Regions from separate parts of the Streptomyces sp. NPDC005878 genome, predicted to be linked through region 2. Evidence: riboswitches for the same ligand, from Rfam matches in the RefSeq annotation. Region 2 holds a riboswitch; each other region holds the start of a gene.
What was found. A riboswitch is a leader RNA that binds a small molecule or an ion and turns the genes downstream of it on or off. The one in region 2 is predicted to bind cobalamin.
Positions count from the first base shown of each region.

Region 1 (7,701 bases), on a different contig from region 2:
ACCGCAAGGACGCGCTGCGGCAGATGGCGGAGAACACCCCGCGCTACGAGGTCGTCCCGAACGACTAGCCGTTCGTACGTACAGCGAAGGGCCCCGCACCACGGACGGTGCGGGGCCCTTCGCCGTATCCGGACCTAGAACTCCTCGTCGAAGCCCACCGAGCCCTCGACCGCCACCTGGTAGGCGGACGGGCGGCGCTCGAAGAAGTTCGTGAGCTCCTGGACGCCCTGGAGCTCCATGAACGAGAACGGGTTGGCGGAGCCGTACACCGGCGCGAAGCCCAGGCGCGTCAGCCGCTGGTCGGCGACGCACTGGAGGTACTCGCGCATCGACTCGGTGTTCATGCCCGGCAGACCCTCGCCGCACAGGTCGCGCCCGAACTGGAGCTCCGCCTCGACGGCCTCCTTGATCATGTCGGTGACCTGCTGCTGGAGCGCGTCGTCGAAGAGCTCCGGCTCCTCCTTGCGGACGGTGTCCACGACCTCGAACGCGAAGTTCATGTGCATCGTCTCGTCACGGAACACCCAGTTGGTGCCGGTGGCGAGGCCGTGCAGCAGACCGCGCGAGCGGAACCAGTACACGTACGCGAAGGCTCCGTAGAAGAACAGGCCCTCGATGCACGCCGCGAAGCAGATCAGGTTCAGCAGGAAGCGGCGGCGGTCGGCCCGGTTCTCCAGACGCTCCAGCTTCTCGACCTCGTTGATCCACTTGAAGCAGAACTGGGCCTTCTCGCGGATGGAGGGGATGTTCTCCACCGCGTCGAACGCCGCCGCGCGGTCGTCCGGGTCGGGCAGATAGGTGTCGAGCAGCGTCAGATAGAACTGGACGTGCACGGCCTCCTCGAAGAGCTGGCGGCTCAGGTACAGCCGCGCCTCGGGGGAGTTGATGTGCTTGTACAGCGTCAGGACCAGGTTGTTCGCCACGATCGAGTCGCCCGTGGCGAAGAACGCCACCAGCCGGCCGATCATGTGCTGCTCGCCCGGCGAGAGCTTGGCGAGGTCGGCGACGTCGGAGTGGAGGTCGACCTCCTCCACCGTCCAGGTGTTCTTGATCGCGTCCCGGTAGCGCTCGTAGAAGTCTGGGTAGCGCATCGGACGCAGGGTCAGCTCGAAGCCCGGGTCGAGCAGGTTCTTCTCGGTGGAGCTCATTACTGGCAGGCCTCGCAGGACTCGGGGTTCTCAAGGGAGCAGGCGACCGCGTCGGCGTCGGGGGCGGCCTGCTGGACGGGGATGGGGGCGCTGGCCTGCGCGGCGCGGGCGATGCGCGTGGCCGGGCGCGAGCGCAGGTAGTACGTCGTCTTCAGCCCCTGCTTCCAGGCGTACGCGTACATCGACGACAGTTTGCCGATGGTGGGCGTCTCCAGGAACAGGTTCAGCGACTGCGACTGGTCCAGGAACGGGGTGCGGGCCGCGGCCATGTCGATCAGGCCGCGCTGCGGGATCTCCCACGCCGTGCGGTAGAGCGCGCGCACGTCGGCGGGGATCCAGCTGAAGTCCTGGACCGAGCCGCTCGCCTCGCGCAGCGCCTCGCGGGACTGCGCGTCCCACACGCCGAGCCGCTTCAGGTCCTCCACGAGGTAGCCGTTGACCTGGAGGAACTCACCCGAGAGCGTCTCGCGCTTGAAGAGGTTGGAGACCTGCGGCTCGATGCACTCGTACACACCGGCGATGGAGGCGATGGTCGCGGTCGGGGCGATCGCGAGGAGCAGCGAGTTGCGCATGCCCACCGCGGCGATCCGCTCGCGCAGCGCCGCCCAGCGCTCCGGCCAGTTCAGCTCGACGTCGTAGTGGTCGGGGTGCAGCACACCGCGGGCCGTCCGGGTCTTCTCCCAGGCCGGCAGCGGGCCCGAGCGCTCGGCGAGGTCGCAGGACGCCTCGTACGCCGTGAGCATGATCCGCTCGGCGAGCTTCGTCGACAGGGCCTTGGCCTCGGGGGAGTCGAAGGGCAGGCGCAGCTTGAAGAAGACGTCCTGGAGGCCCATCGCGCCCAGGCCCACCGGACGCCACTTGGCGTTGGAGCGGCCGGCCTGCTCGGTCGGGTAGAAGTTGATGTCGACGACGCGGTCGAGGAAGGTCACGGCGGTGCGGACGGTCTCGTCCAGCCGCTCCCAGTCGATCTCGCCGGAAGCCAGCACGAAGGCGCCGAGGTTGACCGAGCCGAGGTTGCAGACGGCCGTCTCGCCGTCGTCGGTGACCTCCAGGATCTCGGTGCAGAGGTTGGAGGAGTGGACCGTGTGGCCGGGCTCCGCCGTCTGGTTGGCGGTGCGGTTGGAGGCGTCCTTGAAGGTCATCCAGCCGTTGCCGGTCTGCGCAAGGGTGCGCATCATCCGGCCGTACAGGTCCCGCGCCGGCATCGTCTTCTGGGCCAGACCCGCGGCCTCGGCCCTGCGGTAGGCGGCGTCGAACTCCTCGCCCCACAGGTCGACCAGCTCGGGCACGTCGGCGGGGGAGAACAGCGACCAGGTGCCGTCCGCGTCCACCCGGCGCATGAACTCGTCCGGGATCCAGTGCGCCAGGTTCAGGTTGTGCGTGCGCCGGGCGTCCTCACCGGTGTTGTCGCGCAGCTCCAGGAACTCCTCGATGTCGGAGTGCCAGGTCTCCAGGTAGACCGCCGCCGCGCCCTTGCGCCGGCCGCCCTGGTTGACCGCCGCCACCGAGGCGTCCAGCGTCTTCAGGAACGGCACGATGCCGTTGGAGTGGCCGTTGGTGCCCCGGATGAGCGAGCCGCGCGAGCGGATGCGGGAGTACGACAGGCCGATGCCGCCGGCGTGCTTGGAGAGCCGCGCCACCTGGTGGTAACGGTCGTAGATCGAGTCCAGCTCGTCCAGCGGGGAGTCCAGCAGGTAGCAGCTGGACATCTGCGGGTGGCGGGTGCCGGAGTTGAAGAGCGTGGGGGAGGACGGCAGGTAGTCGAGCCGGCTCATCAGCCGGTACAGCGAGGCGACCTCGTCCAGCGCGCGCACCGAGTCGTCCTCGGCCAGGCCCGCCGCGACCCGGAGCATGAAGTACTGCGGGGTCTCGATGACCTGGCGGGTGATCGGATGGCGCAGCAGGTAGCGCGAGTAGAGCGTGCGCAGGCCGAAGTAGCCGAAGCGGTCGTCGGCGCCGTCCGCGAGGGAGGCCTGGACCAGCGCGTCGAGCCGGGCCGCGTGCAGCCGCACGAAGTCGGCGGTGCGGTCCGCGATCAGCCCCTCGCGGTGGCCGACCTCGACCGACTCGGAGAACGAGACCGAGCCCTGGCCCGCGGCCTCCTCGGCGATCGTGAGCGTCAGCAGCCGGGCGGCGAGGCGGGAGTACGCCGGGTCCTCGGAGATCAGACCCGCGGCGGCCTCGGTGGCGAGCCCACGCAGCTCCGCCTCGTCCGAGCGCGCGTTGCGGCCGCGCAGCGCGGCGGCGGCGACACGGCCGGGGTCGGTGTCCGGCAGGTCGGCGGTGAGGTCGGTCAGGGTCCGCAGCAGGGCGGTCCCGGGGGCATCGACCGACTCCTCGGCGATCGCTGAAGCGGGATCCGCAGGGGCGATGGTCACGTGGGGGCACTCCTCGCTCGGCACGGGGCCTCGGGGAAGTGCGCGGGCACACGGACACACCCCCTCGGGGGTACGCCGCGTCCACTGCCCATTCCGCGAGGCCCGGACGTCTCGGCGCCCGGACCGGACGGTCAGGGCGGGCTGTTCGGCAGGTCCTCGGACTGAACAAGTACGCAAACGCGTACGAGTACACCGTTGCGGGACAGTTCCGGATTTGCACCGGATTCCCCTGCGGCGACAGCGAGCACGAGCATACATCTTGTGCCGGGCGGTCGTGGCGCCCCCACATGTTGTGTCGCATCCGTACCGGAGTGTGTGTGCTGGGTAGTTGCTTCACCGCGGGCCGGTGGGGGCCTGTCACGCGGTTCCCCGCGCCCCCGAGGGGGCTGCGGATGCCGTAGGCCGGAACCGCGAGGCGGTCGTGGGCATTCCCCGGGGCATTTCCCGGAGCCACGAAAACGGGCCGCCGGGCTTCCCCGGCGGCCCGTCCCACGGTGGTCGGCTCAGTGCGCCGAGCCCGCCGTCGCCGGGGGCAGTTCGACCTCCACGCCCGGGTCGCCCGCGTCCGCCGTGTAGTCCCGCGGGGATGTCTCGTCGACCCCGTCGGGGGCCTTCACGGCCCGCAGGACGAGCGTGAGGACGACGGTGACGGCGACGTTGAAGACGAACGCGGTGAGGCCGATGTAGCCGATCTCACCGATGCCGGGGATGTTCTTGGAGCTGCCGCCGAAGTGCTTCTGGGTGGGGGAGGCGACCCCGTACGCGGCGAGCGTGCCGTACGCCATGCCGGCCGCCCAGCCCGCGAGCAGCGCCCAGCGGTGGAACCAGCGCGTGAACAGACCGCCCACCAGGGCGGGGAAGGTCTGGAGGATCCAGATGCCGCCGAGCAGCTGGAAGTTGATCGCGACCGTCTTGTCCATGGTCAGGACGAAGACCAGCGCGCCCACCTTCACCAGGAGCGAGACGATCTTGGAGACCTGCGCCTCCTGCTTGGGCGTGGCGTCCGGCTTGATGAAGTCCCGGTAGATGTTGCGGGTGAACAGGTTCGCGGCCGCGATCGACATGATGGCCGCGGGGACGAGCGCACCGATGCCGATCGCCGCGAAGGCCACGCCCGCGAACCAGTCCGGGAACATGTCCTCGAAGAGCTGCGGGATGGCCAGCTGGCCGTTCTTGACCTTGACCCCGGCGGCGATCGCCATGAAGCCGAGCAGCGCGAGCAGGCCCAGCATCAGCGAGTACAGCGGCAGGATCGTGGTGTTGCGGCGGATGACCTCGCGGCTGCGCGAGGAGAGGGTCGCCGTGATGGAGTGCGGGTACATGAACAGCGCGAGCGCCGAGCCGAGGGCGAGCGTGGCGTAGGTCCACTGGCCCGCGTCGCCGGGCACCAGCGCGCCGGTGGGCTTGCCGGCCGCGTTGGGCGTCTCGAACTTGTGCCGGGCCGCCGCGAAGATGTCGTCGAAGCCGCCGAGCTTGATCGGGATGTAGATGATCGCCACCAGGATGACGATGTAGATCAGCGTGTCCTTCACGAACGCGATCAGCGCGGGGGCGCGCAGCCCCGAGGAGTAGGTGTACGCGGCGAGCACCGCGAACGCGATCAGCAGCGGCAGGTCCTTGACGAACCAGTTGCCCGAGCCGCCGATGCCCATCACGTCGAGCACCGCCTGGATGCCGACGAGCTGGAGCGCGATGTACGGCATCGTGGCGAGGATGCCGGTGACCGCGACCGCGAGCGAGAGGCCCTTGGAGCCGAACCGGCCGCGGACGAAGTCCGAGGTCGTCACGTAGCCGTGCTTGTGCGAGACCGACCAGAGCCGCGGCAGGAAGGTGAAGATCAGCGGATAGACGAGGATCGTGTACGGCACCGCGAAGAACCCGGCCGCGCCCGCCGCGTACACGGCCGCCGGGACCGCGACGAAGGTGTACGCCGTGTAGAGGTCGCCGCCGAGCAGGAACCAGGTGACCCAGGTCCCGAAGGAGCGGCCGCCCAGGCCCCATTCGTCGAGGCTGTGCTCGTTCTCGGCGCGGCGCCAGCGGGCGGCCATGAAGCCGACGACCGTGACGGCGAGGAAGAAGAAGATGAAGACGCCGAGCGCGACGCCGTTCACCCCGTCCTTGGCTGCGAGCGTCACTTGCCCTCACCCGCCTTGCGGCCGTGCTGGTCGCGCTGCCACAGCTTGTACGCGAGCATCGTGAGCGCGGTCGAGATGACCACCCACAGCATCTGGTACCAGTAGAAGAAGGGGATCCCGGCCAGGGCCGGGTCGGCCTTCGCGTACGAACCGACCCACAGCATCGCCACGAAGGGCGCGATCAGGCAGAGCGCGATGACCACGCGCACCGGCGTGATCACCGCTCTCGGCGTTTGCGTTGTTTCCGGCATGGTGGCTCCGTCCCCTCGCTGTGCTCACCTGATGCAATGCGCACGAAATCTAGGGGACGGAATCCCGCCATGGAAGCCCTGTACCGGATACCGGACGTCATCCGGCGACCGGTTCAGCCCGTCGGCCGCCTCAGTCCGTCGGCCGCTTCAGCCTCGCCACGAACTTGTAGCGGTCGCCGCGGTAGACCGAGCGCACCCACTCCACCGGCTCGCCGTCGCCGTCCAGGGAGTGCCGGGAGAGCATCAGCATCGGCAGGCCCACGTCCGTGCCGAGCAGTCCGGCCTCGCGGGGGGTGGCCAGCGACGTCTCGATGGTCTCCTCGGCCTCGGCGAGCCGCACCCCGTACACCTCGTTGAGGGCGGTGTAGAGAGAGGTGTACTTGACGAGCGAGCGGCGCAGCGCGGGGAAGCGCTTGGCCGACAGGTGCGTGGTCTCGATCGCCATCGGCTCGCCGCTCGCCAGCCGCAGCCGCTCGATGCGCAGCACCCTGCCGCCCGCGGCGATGTCGAGCAGCCCGGCGAGCGTGTCGTCGGCCGTCACATAGCCGATGTCCAGGAGCTGCGAGGTGGGCTCCAGGCCCTGGGCGCGCATGTCCTCCGTGTACGACGTCAGTTGCAGGGCCTGGGAGACCTTGGGCTTGGCGACGAACGTCCCCTTGCCCTGGATGCGCTCCAGGCGCCCCTCGACCACCAGCTCCTGGAGGGCCTGGCGCACGGTGGTGCGGGAGGTGTCGAACTCGGCGGCCAGGGTGCGCTCGGGCGGCACCGGGGTCCCCGGCGGCAGGGTCTCCGTCATGTCGAGCAGGTGCCGCTTGAGGCGGTAGTACTTGGGCACGCGAGCGGTCCGGGCGCCGGGGCCCGCCTCTGTCTCCGTACCGCTCCCGTCGGTGGCCATGGCCCGCCTTCCCGAGTGCTGCGCTGCTGCCGTCACCGGCTCCTCCGTCTGTCGCGGCTCACATGGTGGCACGGACCGGTCACGGGTCGTCGCCCTCCCTCAGGTGTCGGTCCGATAACGGACGCGACAGCCCTTCTTATACACCCTTGACACCCCTAAAGGTCTAGGCCAAGCTCCGGGTACTGGTCTAAACCATTAAAGACCAGGTCCCAGCCCCACAGGCAGTACACGTCGTATGGCTTCGCGGTGGGCGGGGGGTTGCAGCATCCCTGAGGAGGGTGGCGTGAAGCGCAAGCTCATCGCGGCGATCGGCGTCGCGGGCATGTTGGTCAGCATCGCGGCGTGCGGCGACGACGACAAGAAGGACGACGGCGCCAAGGGCGGCGACGCCAAGTCGCTGACGGTCTGGCTGACGGTCGACGCGCAGAAGAACTGGCCCGACCTGGTCAAGGCGGCCGACGACGCGATCGTGGCCAAGCACCCCGGTCTGAAGATCAACCACGAGTACTACGGCTGGCCGGACAAGAACGCCAAGCTCGACGCCGTGCTCGCCACCGACAAGGCCCCCGACGTGGTCGAGATGGGCAACACCGAGATGCTCGCCTACTCGGTCAAGGGCGCCTTCGCGGAGATCGACCCGTCGAAGTTCGACAACTCCTCGGCCTGGCTCGACGGCCTCAAGGCCTCGGTCACCTACGACGGCAAGACCTACGGCGTCCCCTACTACGCCGGTGGCCGCACCGCCACCTGGCGCAAGGACATCGCCACCGAGGCCGGCGTCACCGCCGCCCCGAAGACGTACACCGAGCTGACCGCCGACCTGGACAAGATCCAGGCGAAGAAGGGCGACAAGTTCAGCGCCTGGTACCAGCCGAGCCGCGACTGGTACGCGGC
Region 1 covers NZ_JBEXWK010000003.1:64,506-72,206, forward strand. Annotated here, with positions in the region: gene def (peptide deformylase) at 1-68, shown strand, start outside; gene ABZ404_RS06600 (ribonucleotide-diphosphate reductase subunit beta) at 135-1,148, opposite strand; gene ABZ404_RS06605 (ribonucleoside-diphosphate reductase subunit alpha) at 1,148-3,526, opposite strand; cobalamin riboswitch at 3,656-3,796, opposite strand; gene mctP (monocarboxylate uptake permease MctP) at 4,030-5,661, opposite strand; gene ABZ404_RS06615 (DUF3311 domain-containing protein) at 5,658-5,912, opposite strand; gene ABZ404_RS06620 (GntR family transcriptional regulator) at 6,043-6,807, opposite strand; gene ABZ404_RS06625 (extracellular solute-binding protein) at 7,091-7,701, shown strand, end outside.
Region 1: another riboswitch for cobalamin. It lies ahead of ABZ404_RS06605 (ribonucleoside-diphosphate reductase subunit alpha); the one in region 2 lies ahead of ABZ404_RS33400 (cobalamin biosynthesis protein).

Region 2 (7,701 bases):
GGAAGCGCCGCAGGGCCTCCTCGTACCGGTCCGGGTCGGCGTTCCACATCGCGGCGTGCGGGGCGTCCGGCACTGTGTGAAGGGTCACCAGATCGGGTCGGCGGGCGGCCAGTTCGCGGGTGAGGGGCCAGGAGGCCAGGGTGTCGCCGGGGCCGTGGAAGACCAGGGTCGGCACGCTCAGGGCGGCCGGGTCGGACACCCCGCGCAGCCGGCCGCCGTGCGGGCCGGTGCGGCCCTGCGCGGCCCGGACGGCGAGCGGCAGCAGCGCGCCCGGGGCGCCGTGCGCGACGGCGAGGGCGCGTACGGTGCCCTCCCAGTCGAGCACCGGCGAGTCCAGGACGAGCCCCCGGATCCGCTCGCGCATCCCGGAGTTCGCGGCGGCGAGCAGGGCCATGGTGGCGCCGGTGGACCAGCCGTGCAGGATGACGTGCCGGGCGCCGGAGCGTACGGCGTAGCGGATCGCGGCGTCGAGGTCGCGCCACTCCGCGTCGCCGAGGTGGCCGAGGCCGTCCGGGGGGCGGGGGGCGCCCGCGTCGCCCCGGTAGGCGAGGTCGAGCACCGGCAGCCGGTGGCGGTGCAGGAACCCCAGGACGTTGAGCGGGTGCTCCCGGGTGGTGCCCAGGCCGTGCACGGTGATCACCCAGGTGTCGCGGGCGCCCGGCACCAGCCAGGCGGGCAGCACACCGAGCTCCGCGGGGATCTCGACGTCCTCGTGGCGCAGCCCCAGCGCCCCGGCCGGGGTGCCGTGGTGGACCTGCGGGGTGAGCCGGACCCGGTCCCCGGGCTGCGGGCTGCCCCGGGTGACCCGCTCCAGGCGGCGCACCACGGTGTCCGCGGCGTGCGGCACGTCGACGACCTCGCCGACCACCGCGTGGACGCCGGGGCCCTCGATGCCGTACACACCGGGGCGCAGCGAGGCCAGGCAGCGGGTCAGGGCGATCCGTCCGGGCGCCGTGGCGTGCACGGTGAGCTCGGGGTCGGCGGGCAGCGGGCGGCCCGGCGGCACCTTGAGGGCCGCGTCGCTCGCGTACCGTCCGGCGGCCACCGCTGCCGCGCCGACGCCGATGAGTGTGGTGACGGCCGCTGCCGTCGCTGTAGCCGGGCGCACCGTTCCAGTGTCGGCAGTAAGCGGCGCCACGGCCAGTGGGCGGGGCCCACCGGGACACGTGTGGCGTACGGGACGTCAGCGCTGTCCGTACCCCCGGAACTGCTCGGCGGCCCGGTCGAGGTCCTCGGCCGAGAGCAGGGAGGGGGTGCGGCCGGGCACGGAGGAGGCGGCGAGCCAGAGCCGGCACATCCATTCCAGCTGGGCGGTGCGGTCGTACGCCTGGGAAAGGGTGGCTCCGCAGGTGACCGTTCCATGGTTCTGCAGGAGGCAGCCGGTGCGGCCGTCGAGGGCGCCGAGCATGTTCGCGGCGAGCTCCTCGGTCCCGTACAGCGCGTAGGGCGCGACCCGGACCGGTCCGCCGAGCTCGGCGGTCATGTAGTGGACCGGCGGGAGCTCGGTGACCAGGGTGGAGACGGCCGTGGCGTGGACGGCGTGGGTGTGGACGACGGCCCGGGCGTCGGTGTGCCGGTGGACGGCCAGGTGCAGGGGGAGCTCGCTGGTGGGCCGCAGGGTCCCGGCGACCTGCCGGCCGGTGAGGTCGACGGCGACGGTGTCACCGGGCCCGAGCCGCTCGTACGGCACCCCGCTGGGGGTGACGAGCACCAGGTCCCCGACGCGTACGGAGACGTTGCCCGAGGTCCCCACGACCAGGCCCTCCTCGGCGGTGCGGCGCGCGGTCGCGGTCAGCTCGGCCCAGGCCTCGGCGGTCTCGGCGGCGTCGATCGGCTCTCCCATGGGGGTGATCCTCGCAGGGCCCGTGCCGGGGCGGGAGAGTGAACGGAATCCTGCCCCCCTGGGACCTACGGCCGATATGCCCGTTCCGTACGGAACTGCGTGTCCCAAATCCCGGCCAAGAAGCGCCGGGATACACCGTGCGGTCCGGCTCAGTTCACCTTCCGTTCATTCAGGTTGCTTACGTTCGTCCAGCCACTGACGTCGAACGATTGCCTGGGTAAATGGAACACATCACGCTGCTGCTCGCCATTGTGGTCGTGACAGCTCTAGTGTTCGATTTCACGAACGGTTTCCATGACACCGCCAACGCGATGGCCACGACCATCTCGACCGGCGCCCTGAAGCCCAAAGCCGCGGTCGCCATGTCGGCCGCGCTCAACCTGGTCGGCGCGTTCCTGTCGGTGGAGGTCGCCAAGACGATCTCCGGCGGGATCATCAACGAGAAGGGCCTCCGAACAGAGGTCATCTTCGCGGCGCTCGTCGGCGCCATCCTGTGGAATCTGGTGACCTGGCTGCTCGGACTGCCGTCCAGCTCCTCCCACGCCCTGTTCGGCGGTCTGATCGGCGCGGCCGTGATGTCGGCCGGCTGGTCCTCGGTCAACGGCTCGACCGTCGTCACCAAGGTGCTCCTGCCCGCCGTCGCCGCCCCGATCGTCGCGGGCGTCGCCTCGATGCTGGCCACCCGGCTGACGTACCGGATCAACCGGAACGCCGACCCGGCGGCCGAGAAGGCCACCGCCAAGGGCTACCGGGCCGGACAGATCGCCTCCGCCGGCCTCGTCTCGCTCGCCCACGGCACCAACGACGCGCAGAAGACCATGGGCATCATCACCCTCGCCCTGGTCACCGGCGGCGTGCTGCACCCGGGCGCCAACCCCCCGCTGTGGGTCATCGTCTCGGCCGGCATGGCCATCGCCATGGGCACCTACCTCGGCGGCTGGCGCATCATCCGCACCATGGGCAAGGGCCTGACCGAGCTGGCTCCGCCGCAGGGCTTCGCCGCCCAGTCCGGTGCCGCGACCGTCATCCTGGCCTCCTCGCACCTCGGCTTCTCGCTCTCCACCACCCAGGTCTGCTCCGGCTCCGTCATGGGCGCCGGCCTCGGCCGCAAGGGCGGAGTGGTCCGCTGGTCCACCGCGACCCGGATGTTCATCGCCTGGGGCCTGACCCTGCCCGCCGCGGGCCTGGTCGGCGCCGGCGCCGAGTTCCTCGCCGGACGGGGCACCTGGGGCATCGTCCTCGTGGCGGTCCTGCTGGTCGGGGGCTCCGGCTTCATCTGGAAGCTGTCGCGCCGCCAGCCGGTCGACCACAACGACGTCACCCACGTCCCGGCCGCCGTTCCGGCCGAGCCCGCCGGTGTCGTCACGACCGCGATGGCCGCGGTCACCCCGCCGCCCACCGCCGCCGCCGTGGCCGTCGACCTGACGGCCACCATCCCGGCGCCCGCCCCCGCCGACCCGGCCCGCCCGGCCGTCGTCTGACCCGGCCGCGCTCCCCGAAGGAATCGTCATGCACATCGACTGGGCAGCTCTCGGCACCGTTTTCGGTGTCAGCCTCATCGTCACCGTCGGCCTGGTGGGCCTGTTCACCGTCGGCATCGTCGGCCTCAGCAAGCAGCAGTCGGCGGCGGCCGGCAAGGGCAACGTCGCTGTGGCCCGCACCACCGCCTACCTCTGCTTCGCGCTCTGCGCGGCGGCCGTCGCGTACGGCATCAACCTGATCGTCGCCAAGTAGGCCGACGACCGGCGCCGCACCCTCCACAACCGCCCTCCGGCCCTGCCGGGGGGCGGTTTCCTGTGTGCCTGCGCACACTCTCCCGTCGCAGGTCAGCAGCGAGTTGACGGGCGTTCCCGGGCATGGTGGACTGCCCGAGCCATTTACGGCGGCAGAAGAGGAAGCCGGTGCGAATCCGGCGCGGTCCCGCCACTGTCATCGGGGAATCATCCCCGTGAGCCAGGAACTCTCACCGCCGGTCGACGTCGTACCAGGGCGCGGACACCCTGAGTGAGGACATACCGCCATGCGCGCCTGCCTGTTGCCGGCACCCCCCGGACGTACCGGAGTTCCCCGCGGCGTTGCGGCGGGCTGACCCCATGCGTGCCGATCGCACTTTCGCGTACGGCGCCACCGCCGGTCTCCTCGGTGACCTCCTCCTCGGCGACCCCCGCCGCGGACACCCGGTCGCCGCGTTCGGCCGTGCCGCGGCCGCCGTGGAGCGCGCGCTGTGGCGCGACCACCGTGGCTGGGGCGCGCTGCACACCGCCGTGTGCGCCGGAGGTGCCGCGGGCGCCGCGCTGCTCGCCACCCGTGCCGTACGCCGCAGTCCCGCCGCCTCCGTCGCGCTGACCGCCGCCGCCACCTGGACGGTGGTGGGCGGCACTTCGCTGGGCCGGGAGGCCCGCGCGATCGCCGCGACCCTCCAGGCGGGGGACGTCGAGGCGGCCCGCGCGCGGCTGCCCCATCTGTGCGGCCGCGACCCGCAGTCGCTGGACGCGCCCGGCATCGCGCGCGCGGTCGTCGAGTCCGTCGCCGAGAACACCTCCGACGCCGTGGTGGGCGCGCTGGTGTGGGGGGCGCTCGCGGGCGTGCCCGGCCTGGTGGCGTTCCGCGCGGTCAACACCCTGGACGCGATGGTCGGCCACCGCTCGCCGCGCCATCTGCGGTACGGGTGGGCCTCGGCGCGCCTGGACGACGTGGCGGGCTGGCCGGGCGCCCGGCTCACGGCCGCGCTCGCGGTCGTGGCGGGAGGCGCGCCGCGCGCCGCCACGCGCGCGTGGCGGTCGGACGCGGCCAAGCACCCGAGCCCCAACGCCGGGCCCGTGGAGGCGTCGTTCGCGGGGGCGCTCGGCGTACGGCTCGGCGGCACCCTCGCGTACGGCGGCCGTGTCGAGCACCGGCCGGTGCTGAACGGGGACGGCCGGGCGGTGGAAGTGGCGGACATCGAGCGGGCGGTGCGGCTGTCGCGCCGGGTGGGCTGGCTGGCGCTGGGTGTGGCGATCGCGGTGAGGAAGGTACGGACATGAGCGGCGGACTGCTGGTCGCGGGCACCACGTCGGACGCGGGGAAGAGCGTCGTCACCGCCGGGATCTGCCGGTGGCTGGTGCGCCGGGGTGTGAAGGTCGCGCCCTTCAAGGGACAGAACATGTCCCTCAACTCCTTCGTGACGCGCGAGGGCGCGGAGATCGGGCGCGCGCAGGCGATGCAGGCGCAGGCGGCGCGCGTGGAGCCGTCCGCGCTGATGAACCCGGTGCTGCTCAAGCCGGGGAGCGACCGTTCGAGCCAGGTCGTGCTGATGGGCAAGCCGGTGGGCGAGTTGAGCGCCCGCGGCTACCACGGCGGGCGCCAGGAGGCGCTTCTGGGCACGGTCGTGGACTGCCTGGAGCGGCTGCGGGGCACGTATGACGCCGTGATCTGCGAGGGGGCGGGCAGCCCGGCCGAGATCAACCTGCGGCGCACCGACATCGTCAACATGGGCATCGCGCGCGCCGCGAGGCTGCCGGTGGTGGTGGTCGGCGACATCGACCGGGGCGGGGTGTTCGCCTCGTTCTTCGGTACGACGGCGCTGCTGAGCCGCGAGGACCAGGCGCTGGTCGCCGGATACATCGTCAACAAGTTCCGGGGCGACGTCTCGCTGCTCGAACCCGGTATCGACATGCTGCGCGGCCTCACCGGGCGCCCCACGTACGGGATCCTGCCGTTCGCGCACGGGCTCGGCATCGACGAGGAGGACGGCCTGAGAGTGTCCCTCCGGGGCGCCGTGCGCGAGTCCGTGGTGGCGCCGCCGGTCGGCGAGGACGTGCTGCGGATCGCGGTGTGCGCGGTGCCGCTGATGTCCAACTTCACGGACGTGGACGCGCTCGCCGCCGAGCCGGGCGTGATCGTACGGTTCGTGGACCGGCCCGAGGAGCTGGCCGACGCGGATCTGGTCGTGGTGCCGGGAACCCGGGGCACGGTCCGGGCGTTGGAGTGGCTGAGGGAACGGGGGCTGGCGCGGGAGCTGGCGCGCAGGGCGGCCGAGGGGCGTCCGGTGCTGGGGATCTGCGGCGGCTACCAGCTGCTCGGCGAACACATCGAGGACGACGTCGAGTCACGGGCGGGTTCCGTGACGGGTCTCGGACTGCTGCCCGTGCGGGTGCGGTTCGCGGCCGAGAAGACCCTCGCCCGGCCGGCCGGCGAGGCGCTGGGCGAGCGCGTGGAGGGATACGAGATCCACCACGGCGTCGCCGAGGTGCTGGGCGGGGATCGGTTCATCTCTGATGACGATGGACACAGCTTGGACGGATGCCGGGTCGGTGCGGTCTGGGGGACGCACTGGCACGGATCACTGGAGAGCGACGGTTTCAGACGGCGGTTCCTGGAGCGGGTCGCGAGCGCCGCCGGTCGGCGTTTCGTGCCCGCCCCCGACACGTCGTTCGGGGTGCTGCGCGAGGAGCAGCTGGACCGCCTCGGCGACCTCATCGAAGAACACGCGGACACGGACGCGCTCCTGCGGCTGATCGAGCAGGGCGCGCCCGCAGGACTTCCCTTCATCGCACCTGGAGCACCCGCATGAGCACTGTGCTGTTGTTGTCGACCGCCGACACGGATCTGCTGGCGGCCCGGGCCTCCGGGGCGCCCTTCCGGATCGGCAACCCCACCCGTATCGACGTGGCGGAGGAGCTGCCCGCGCTGATCGAGGGCGCGTCGGTGGCCGTCGTGCGCCTGCTGGGCGGCAAGCGCGCCTGGGAGGACGGTCTGGCCGCGCTGAAGGCGTCCGGCATCCCCACGGTGCTGCTGGGCGGCGAGTCCGTGCCGGACGCGGAGCTGATGGCCGAGTCCTCGGCCCCGGCCGGGGTGGTCGCCGAGGCCCTGCGCTATCTCGTCGAGGGCGGCCCCGGCAACCTCGTGGAGCTGTCGCGGTTCCTCTCCGACACCGTGCTGCTCACGGGCGTCGGCTTCGCGGAGCCGCAGAAGATGCCGGAGTGGGGCGTGCACGGCACGCGCGCGTACGTGGAGGGCCGCCCCACGGTCGGCGTGCTCTTCTACCGCGCCCATCAGCTCTCCGGCAACACCTCCTTCGTCGACGTGCTGTGCGACCGCATCGAGGCGCAGGGCGCCAACGCCCTCGCGGTGTACGTGGGGTCGCTGCGCGGCGCGGACCCGGCGCTCTACGAGACGCTGGGCCGGGCGGACGCGCTGATCGCCACCGTCCTGGCGGCGGGCGGCACCACCGCCTCGCAGGCGAGCGCGGGCGGCGACGAGGAGGCATGGGACATCGGCGCCCTGGCCGACCTGAACGTGCCGGTGCTGCAAGGGCTCTGCCTCACCTCGTCCAAGGCCGCCTGGGAGGCGTCGGACGCGGCCCTCTCCCCCATGGACGCGGCGATGCAGGTCGCCATCCCCGAGTTCGACGGCCGGCTGATCACCGTCCCGTTCTCCTTCAAGGAGCAGGGCCCCGACGAGGTACCGGTGTACGTCGCCGACCCGGAGCGGGCCTCCCGCGTCGCCGGGATCGCGGTGCGCCACGCCCGTCTGAAGCACAAGCCGAACGCGGAGAAGAAGCTGGCCCTGGTCTTCACCGCCTACCCCACCAAGCACTCGCGCGTGGGCAACGCGGTGGGTCTGGACACGCCCGCCTCGGCGGTCCGGGTCCTGGACGCGCTGCGGGACGCCGGTTACCGGGTGGAGGGCCACCCGGACAACGGCGACGAGCTGATCCACCGGCTGATCAACGCGGGCGGCCACGACGTGGAGTGGCTCACCGAGGAGCAGCTCGCGGCGGCCCCCGCGCGCGTGCCGCTCGCGGACTACCGCGCCTGGTTCGAGAAGCTGGAGCCGGAGCTGCGCGACAGCATGCTGGAGCACTGGGGCGAGCCCCC
Region 2 covers NZ_JBEXWK010000033.1:73,705-81,405, forward strand. Annotated here, with positions in the region: gene ABZ404_RS33380 (hypothetical protein) at 1-1,108, opposite strand, end outside; gene ABZ404_RS33385 (class II aldolase/adducin family protein) at 1,184-1,843, opposite strand; gene ABZ404_RS33390 (inorganic phosphate transporter) at 2,065-3,324, shown strand; gene ABZ404_RS33395 (hypothetical protein) at 3,353-3,577, shown strand; cobalamin riboswitch at 3,687-3,829, shown strand; gene ABZ404_RS33400 (cobalamin biosynthesis protein) at 3,937-4,866, shown strand; gene ABZ404_RS33405 (cobyric acid synthase) at 4,863-6,395, shown strand; gene cobN (cobaltochelatase subunit CobN) at 6,392-7,701, shown strand, end outside.

Region 3 (7,701 bases), on a different contig from region 2:
GCCTGGCGCGGCGGGGCGCGGCTGGACCGCGCCATCGCCCGCTCCCGCCGGCTGACCCGCGCACAGGAACGTCTCGGCGCCGCCCTGAGCCGGGGCGGCGGCGCACTCGTCGTCATCGCCCGGTTCGCCCCGGCGGGCCGGTCCGTCGTGTCGCTCGGCGCGGGCGCGGCGCACCGCACCCCCAAGGAGTTCCTGCCGTGGTCCGCCCTCGCCGGGGTGGCCTGGGCCGGATACAGCGTCGGGCTCGGCTACTTCGGCGGACGCTGGCTCGGCGCGACCTGGCTGGGCACGGGCATCTCCGTCCTCGCCCTGTTCGCCGCGGGCTCCCTCGCCGCCTACGTCATGCGCCGCCCCGCGCCCGCGGGCGCGCCTACGCCGGCGTCCTGACCGGCACTCCCCGGATCTCCAGGCCCTCCAGCAGCTCAGCCGTGGCCCGCGCTATCTCGTCCACCGCCCGGTCGAAGACCTCCTGGTTGTGGGCGGCCGGCGCCCGGAAGCCGGACACCTTGCGCACGTACTGGAGAGCCGCCGCGCGGATCTCGTCATCGGTGGCCTCCTCGGGGAGGGCCGGCGGCCTGAGTGTCTTGATGCTTCTGCACATGCCTCAAGTGTGACGGGTACCACTGACAACGGTCTCGGTGGACGACCGCCTCGGTAGAGTCGGAGGCATGGCGGCAGCAGACGAGGCGAAGGCAGAGCGGGCCGGGGCGCCGGGCACACCGGCGGTGGCGCCGGCACCGGTGGGGCCCACCCAGCCCGTGCGCATCGACAGCTGGATCTGGTCGGTCCGGCTCACCAAGACGCGTTCGCAGGCGGCGACGGCCTGCCGGGCCGGGCACGTCCAGCTCAACGGCGAGCGCGTCAAGCCCGCGCACACCGTGAAGCCGGGCGACGAGGTGCGGCTGCGCCTCGACGGGCGGGAGCGGATCGTCGTGGTCGCCAAGGTCATCCGCAAGCGGGTGGGCGCGGCCGTCGCGGCCGAGACCTACGTCGACAACAGCCCGCCGCCGCCCGCCCGCGCGGACGTGCTGGCCGCGGGCGTCCGCGACCGGGGCATGGGCCGCCCGACCAAGCGGGACCGCCGGGAGATGGAGCGGCTGCGGGGGCTGTAGGGGTCCGTGGAGTTCACAGGGGTCCGCGGGGCGCCGGCTCGTACATAACGCGCAGGCCAACTCCCGCCGCCGCGGAGTAGCTTGGAGGGCGCCGGGGGCCAGGGGAGCCCCCGATCCGTCCCCAGAGGAACACGCCATGATCCTGTTGCTTCTCGTCCTGGCGCTGGTCCTGTACGGCTTCGGCTTCAGTCCCGGCGGCGTGGTGGTCTGCGTCGCCGTGGTGGCCGTACTCTTCAGCGCCCGGCGCCGTGGCCGCTCCACGGCACCGTCCGGCGGCTCGTCCGGAGCCGGTGGAGCCGGCCGCGGCACCGACACGGACTACCGGACCTATCGCGCCCGCCGGGACCAGATGGCCCGGTGGGAGCGGCGTTACCGCAGAGAGCGGCACATCCGTCTGTTCTCCGCGCGCCGCCCCGACTGACCGAGCGCCACCGGGCGCCGCCGCCCAGCGCGGCGGGCGGCCGGGCACGATCCACGCGCGCGAGGGCCCCGGACCGATGACGGTCCGGGGCCCTCGTCCATGCGGCGCCGGTCAGTGGGCGGGCGCGGCCTTGCCGTCGACGCCCTGGACGCTTGGGACGCCCTGGACGCTTGCGGCGGTTTCGGCCGGTGTGCCCGTGCCCCCGCGTTCGGCCCGGGCGGGCCCGGGCACCAGGAGCCGTTCGGCGAGGTGGCCGAAGACCAGTCCGAAGCCGGTCCACAAGGTGGCCTGGATGGCGAGCGCGGCCAGGCGGAACTTCCACAGCAGCATCGCCGGGAAGTCCTTGGGCACCTCGTTGACGGCGGGCAGGAACGCGTACGCGAGCCCCACGGCGGCCAGGAAGGCGGCCGAGGCGGCGACGGTGGCGTTCCAGTTGCCCAGGCGCGGCGCGAGCCGTCTGCCGAGGAGTACGGCGGCGACGGCGAGCAGCACGCTCAGCGCGATCATCAGGAAGTACAGGGCGGTGCGTTTGCCGATGGTGTCGGGGTCGCCGACGGACGGCGGGTTCGCCGGGTACTTCAGGAACGGGACGACGTAGACGGTCAGGAGGGCCCCGAGCGAGACGAACGCCGCCGTGGCGCGCGGACCGAACCGGCCGATACGGCCGAGCGCGACGCAGAACGCGAGCGCGGCGATACCGCCGATGGCCACGCCGAACACGAGCACACCGGTGGCGAGGCCGCCGGTGGCCTGGAGGGTGCGGCTGAACACCTCTTCGCCGTGCTCGTGGGCGTGCGCCTCCTCGAAGTCGATCGCCGCGTCCACCCGGGGCTCACCCAGGAGGTACGCCACGACGAGCGCCAGGGCGCCCGCCGCGAGTCCGGCGATCATGCCCCGCACCAGCAGGGCTCTGACGGACAGGGAGTTCACGTGTGGTTCCCCTGGTCTCAGTGGCAGGGGAAGCCGAGCAGGTGGCGTCCGTCGTGCAGCCACTCGTGGACGTTCTCGCCGGAGAAGACGCTGGTGGCGCCCTGCTCGGAGCCGACGAAGTAGAGCAGCACCAGCATCAGGATGCCGAAGAAGAGGGCCCAGGGAGCGATGGCCTTGAGCGAGATGGGGGTGATGGCCGGCGTTGCTTCGGCGCTGGGCGCAGGGGCGGAGAGAGCCACGGCAGAACCTCCTGGGGAACACGCGTCCCGGTCATTGGTGCCTTTGTCGACGGTGGTGGGTCTGACTTCCCCGTCCCCGCCCCCTGTTGGGGGCCGGCCGGGTTCACAGTGGCGCGACCGTGCCGGAATCTCACCGGGCTTCCTTCACACCGTCTTTATGTCGACGAGACCGTACCGCGTGGCGGACCGCGCCGCTACGGCGCGCGGGGGCGCGGCCCCCGCGCCGCGTGCGTGAACGGCCGTGCTCTGCTTGTCCCATGACCGTACGCGTGATGTTGATCTCACCCCCGGCCGACCGCTACGCGCGCGAGGCGAGAGTCGGCGACGACGCGGCCTGCCCGGACGAGGACGCCCTGCGCCGGGTCAAGGACGCGGTGGCGGCCCTGCCGGTGCCGGCCCGCCGGCTGAAACCGCCCTCCTCCCGCTACGCGTTGGCGGACGGCCTGCCCACCGGCGACGAACCGGCCCTGGCCGACTGGGACCTGGGCACCTGGCGGGGGCGGCGCCTCGACGAGCTGAGCGCCGAGGAGCCGACGGGGGTACGGGCCTGGCTCACCGATCCCGCGGCGGCGCCGCACGGCGGGGAGAGCCTGCTCGCGCTGGTCGCGCGCGTGGGCGCGTGGCTGGACACGCTGCCCGCGGCGGGCGGGCGCGTCCTCGCGGTCGCCTCCCCCGCGGTGGTCCGCGCGGCCGTCACCCACGCCCTGGCCCTGCCCCCCGCCTCGTTCTGGCGGCTGGACGTGGCCCCGCTGACCCTGACCGAACTCTCGGGCCGCTCGGGCCGCTGGAACCTGCGGTGCGGGCGCCCGGCGGGCGGCTGAGAGCCGGTCCTCGGGGCGCCGGGCACGCCGAAGGCCCCCGCCGTGGTCGGCGGGGGCCTTCGGTTCCGGGTGGGCATGGACGGTTTCGAACCGCCGACATCTGCTTTGTAAGAGCAGCGCTCTACCCCTGAGCTACACGCCCGTGGCATCCGTGGATGAGGGAACAGCGTACATGGCCCCCCGGGCGGGGCCGCAAACCCGTTCGCGGCGGCGGGGCGGGCGGGTGGTGGTGGCGGTGGTGGGAGGGGGCCGCTGCGGGCGGGTGCGAACTAATCGGCCGGTGTGTTCGTCCTTACCTGGTGGGAGAATGAACCGGCAGGCGGACACGGCACGGGAGAGGGATGTGACGGCGACACACGCGCGGCCGTACAGCAGAGCGGGTGCCATCGTCCCCGGTGCCGGAGCGGGAGCCCGGCGGACCCTCGCGGACGCGCTCGCGCTCGTCGCGCTGCCGCTGGTGCTCGGGGCGGCGCTGCTGCCCGGGGCCTTCGCCGGCGGCGGGACGCGGCGGTGGTTCGGTGGGCGCGGGGAGAGCGTCCGGGCGGACGCGCAGGCGGCCAAGGACGCGGCGGCCGCCGCCTTCTACGAACTGGACACCGCCCAGCGCGACCTGCGGATCTCCATCGAGACGATCACCGCCGTGGACAGTTCGCCGCGCGCCCGCAAGGCCGTGGACGACTTCGCGGCGCTCGGCCGGCGGATCGACGAGGTGAGCAACGACTACATCACCGCCGTCGACGCGCACGACCTGGACCGTGACGACCTGGACGCCTCGGTGGCCGCCCGGGCCCGGGGCGAGCTGACGAAGGCCAAGGACGACCTCGTCCGGGTCAAGGGCGAGCTCGACCGGTTCGAGCAGAGCCTGGGGCCGCTGCTCTCCACCGCCGAGACGCAGCTGGCCCGCCTCGCGCCGGCCGTGGAGCGGGCGCGACAGGCGCTCCTCGCCGCGAGCACCGCTCTCGATTCGGTGCGGGCGTCCGGACTGCGAGCGGACGATCTCGCCGCCCGGCTCGCCGCGCTCGGCCCCGAGCTGACCCGGCTCAACCAGGGCGCCGGACAGCACGGCGTGCCCGAGACCCTGGAGCGGGCCGACCGGGTGCTGAGGGAGGCCGAGGGCGTGCGCGCCGAGGCCGACCGGCTGCCCGAGCGGGCCGCGGAGATCGACCGCCGGCTGGTCTCGCTGCGCACCCGCGCGCAGGCGCTGACCACCCGCGCCGGGACCGTCGAGCCGGTCCTCAGCGAGCTGCGCCGCCGCTTCTCGGCCGCCTGCTGGCAGGACCTCCAGCAGGTCCCCGACCAGGCGCTGGTGAACGTCGCGCAGGCCGAGGAGAAGCTGAAGGAGGCCGCCGCCGCGCGCGCCGAGCAGCGCTGGGCCGACGCCACCTCCCGGCTCAGCACGGTCAGGGCGCTCCTGAACGCCACGGACGAGGCGGTCTCGGCCGCCGGGGACCGGCTGCGGCGGCTCGACGCCGTGGCGAAGGACCCGCAGCAGGAGATCGAGCGGACGCGGTTCGCGATCCGGGACGCGCAGCGCCTGGCGATGGCGGGCCGCTCCACCCCCGACCCGCGGCACGCCGCCCCGCTGGACGGGGCCGTGGCGCGCCTGGAGCGCGCGATCGCCACGCTGGAAGGCCGCCACCCCGACTACTGGCACTTCCTCACCGAGACCGAGGAGGTCCGCCGCGCGGCCGCGGGCGTGGTGGCCCTGATCCGCGAGGAGCGGGGGCACGGGGCCTGAGCGCCGTCACGGGGCGTCACCGGAGGAGTTGTCGCCCCCGCGTCACGGGCGGATCCTTGGGGGTACGGACGAGACGAGGAGGCCGCCCATGGCCACCCAGCCGCTTCACCACCTGCGCCACCCGCGGCGCGCGCCCCACGTGTCCCTCGACGAGCACCTGCCGGTCGACCACCGGCTGAGCCGGGTGTACCGGTTCGGCGCCGGGCTCATGGGGCTCTTCCTGCTCGTCTTCGGCATCCTGGGCCTCACCCACAACATCGGCTTCTTCGACACCGGCGGCAAGGAGGTCGCGGGGCTGAGCACCAACGGCACGCTCAGCGTGATCTCGATCGTCGTGGGGGCGCTGCTGCTGTACGGCATGGTCAAGGGCGGCAACGTGGCCTCCTGGATGAACATGTCGCTCGGCGTGCTCTTCCTGATCAGCGGGTTCGTGAACCTGGCCCTGCTCGACCGCGGCTCGGCGAACTTCCTCGCCTTCAAGATGCAGAACGTGATCTTCAGCTTCCTGGTGGGCCTGGCGCTGATGGTCTTCGGGATGTACGGCCGGGTCGGCAGTGCCCTGCCGCACGACAACCCGTACTGGCGGGCGCGGCGCGAGGCGGAGGCGCGCTCGGAGCCGGGGGCCGTGCGGGAGCGGCCCATCCGCTGAGGCGGCGGGCCGCGAACGGCTCCCCCTCGCCGCCCCGGGCCCGTTAGCCTGGGGCCATGCCTCGCTATGACTACCGCTGCCGCTCCTGCGGCGACACGTTCGAGCTCAGCCGTCCGATGGCCGACTCCGCCGCGCCCGCGACCTGCCCGGCCGGGCACGAGGACACCGTGAAGCTGCTGTCCACGGTGTCCGTGGGCGGCATGTCCAGGAACGCGCCGGCGCCCGCGCCCTCCGCCGGTGGCGGCGGGGGCGGCTGCTGCGGCGGCGGGGGCTGCTGCTGAGGGCTAGCGCTTGCGGGCCAGCGTCAGCCCGTCCGCCACGGTGAGCATGACGCTGTCCATCCGCGCGTCCTGCCGCACGTGCTCGTTGAACCGCTGGATCCCGGCGGCGGGACCGGTCGCCGCCGGGTCCACGACCTCCCCGTGGAAGAGCACGTTGTCCACGGCGATGAGGCCGTTCTGCCGCATCCTGGGCACCAGTTCCTCCCAGTACGCGATGTAGTTGTCCTTGTCCGCGTCCAGGTAGGCGAAGTCGATGTGCGGCTCGGCCGGCATCGCCCGCAGGGTCTCGGCCGCCGGGGCGATCCGCAGGTCCACCTTGTGCGCCACGCCCGCCTTCGTCCAGGCCTCGCGCGCGTAGTCGGTCCACTCCCGCGAGATGTCGCACGCGATCAGCGTTCCGTCGTCGGGCAGTGCCCGCGCCATGGCGAGCGCGGAGAACCCGGTGAAGGTCCCGACCTCCACCACGTGCCGCGCGCCCGCCATCCGGACGAGGAACTCCAGCAGCGGCGCCTGCTCCTCGGCCGACTGCATGCCCGCGTGGCCGGGCAGCCGGGCGTACGTCGTCTCCACGAGCTCGCGCTGCACCGCGTCCAGGGGCGGGTTGTGCGCCAGCATGTACGCGTACAGCTCGTCCGTGATCCTGGTCGTGTTTCCCTTGCTCATGGGGGCGAGTATGGACCGGTCAGGGCCGCACGGGCGCGACCCGGGCCGCCGTGGCGCGGGCGGCGAACCGGCGCACGATCTCCTCGCCGGCCAGCACGCCGCGCTCGTCGAGGACGTCGACGTGCGGCGCCCGCCAGCCGGCGTCCGCGAGCTCGCCGTGGCCCGGGCGCCAGCCCTCGTCGGCGGCGAGCAGCAGGTCCGCGTCGAGGAGCGAGTCCCCGGCGGCCAGGGTGAGCCGGGCGCCGGTGCGCCGGGCCACCTCGTGGACGGCCGCGCTCTTGGTGAGCGGCCCGGGGACGGCGTAGATCTTGCGGCCCTGGAGCGAGACCGTCCAGCCGCGCTCCCCGGCCCAGGCGGCCAGCTCCTCGACCCACTGGCCGGGCAGCAGCGCGCGCTCCACCACGAGGTAGGCGAACAGGTCCTCGGCGACCCGCTCCTTGCGCAGCCAGGACGCGTCGGCGGCGGCCGAGATGTGGGCGCGCACCTCGGCGAGCGGGGCGCACTCGTCGGCGATCCGCCGGTCCACCTGCCGCCGCCAGTCGGGGTCGGCGACTCCGTCGACGAGGAGTTGGCCGCCATTGGCGCAGATCGCGTACTTCGCGGGCAGGCCCGGCAGCTGGATGCGCTGGTACTGCTTGCGGGTGCGGGTCGTGGTGGGCACGAAGACCGTGTCCGGGTCGGTCTTGAGGGCGGCGAGCAGGGTGGCGGCGTTCTCGGTCATGTACGAGAGCGGCTTGTGCTCGTGGATCTCCACACAGAGCAGGCGCGGGGCCCGGGGGTCGGGCATGGTCAGGTCCAGGGCCGCCGCCGAGTAGATCAGCGTGCGGTCCAGGTCGCTGGCGATGAG
Region 3 covers NZ_JBEXWK010000046.1:10,377-18,077, forward strand. Annotated here, with positions in the region: gene ABZ404_RS37795 (VTT domain-containing protein) at 1-387, shown strand, start outside; gene ABZ404_RS37800 (DUF2277 domain-containing protein) at 371-601, opposite strand; gene ABZ404_RS37805 (RNA-binding S4 domain-containing protein) at 669-1,112, shown strand; gene ABZ404_RS37810 (hypothetical protein) at 1,249-1,533, shown strand; gene ABZ404_RS37815 (CbtA family protein) at 1,645-2,463, opposite strand; gene ABZ404_RS37820 (CbtB-domain containing protein) at 2,481-2,702, opposite strand; cobalamin riboswitch at 2,736-2,871, opposite strand; gene ABZ404_RS37825 (histidine phosphatase family protein) at 2,960-3,523, shown strand; tRNA gene ABZ404_RS37830 (tRNA-Val) at 3,594-3,665, opposite strand; gene ABZ404_RS37835 (hypothetical protein) at 3,867-5,261, shown strand; gene ABZ404_RS37840 (DUF4383 domain-containing protein) at 5,350-5,910, shown strand; gene ABZ404_RS37845 (zinc ribbon domain-containing protein) at 5,967-6,191, shown strand; gene ABZ404_RS37850 (class I SAM-dependent methyltransferase) at 6,195-6,854, opposite strand; gene ABZ404_RS37855 (HAD family hydrolase) at 6,874-7,701, opposite strand, start outside.
Region 3: another riboswitch for cobalamin. It lies ahead of ABZ404_RS37820 (CbtB-domain containing protein); the one in region 2 lies ahead of ABZ404_RS33400 (cobalamin biosynthesis protein).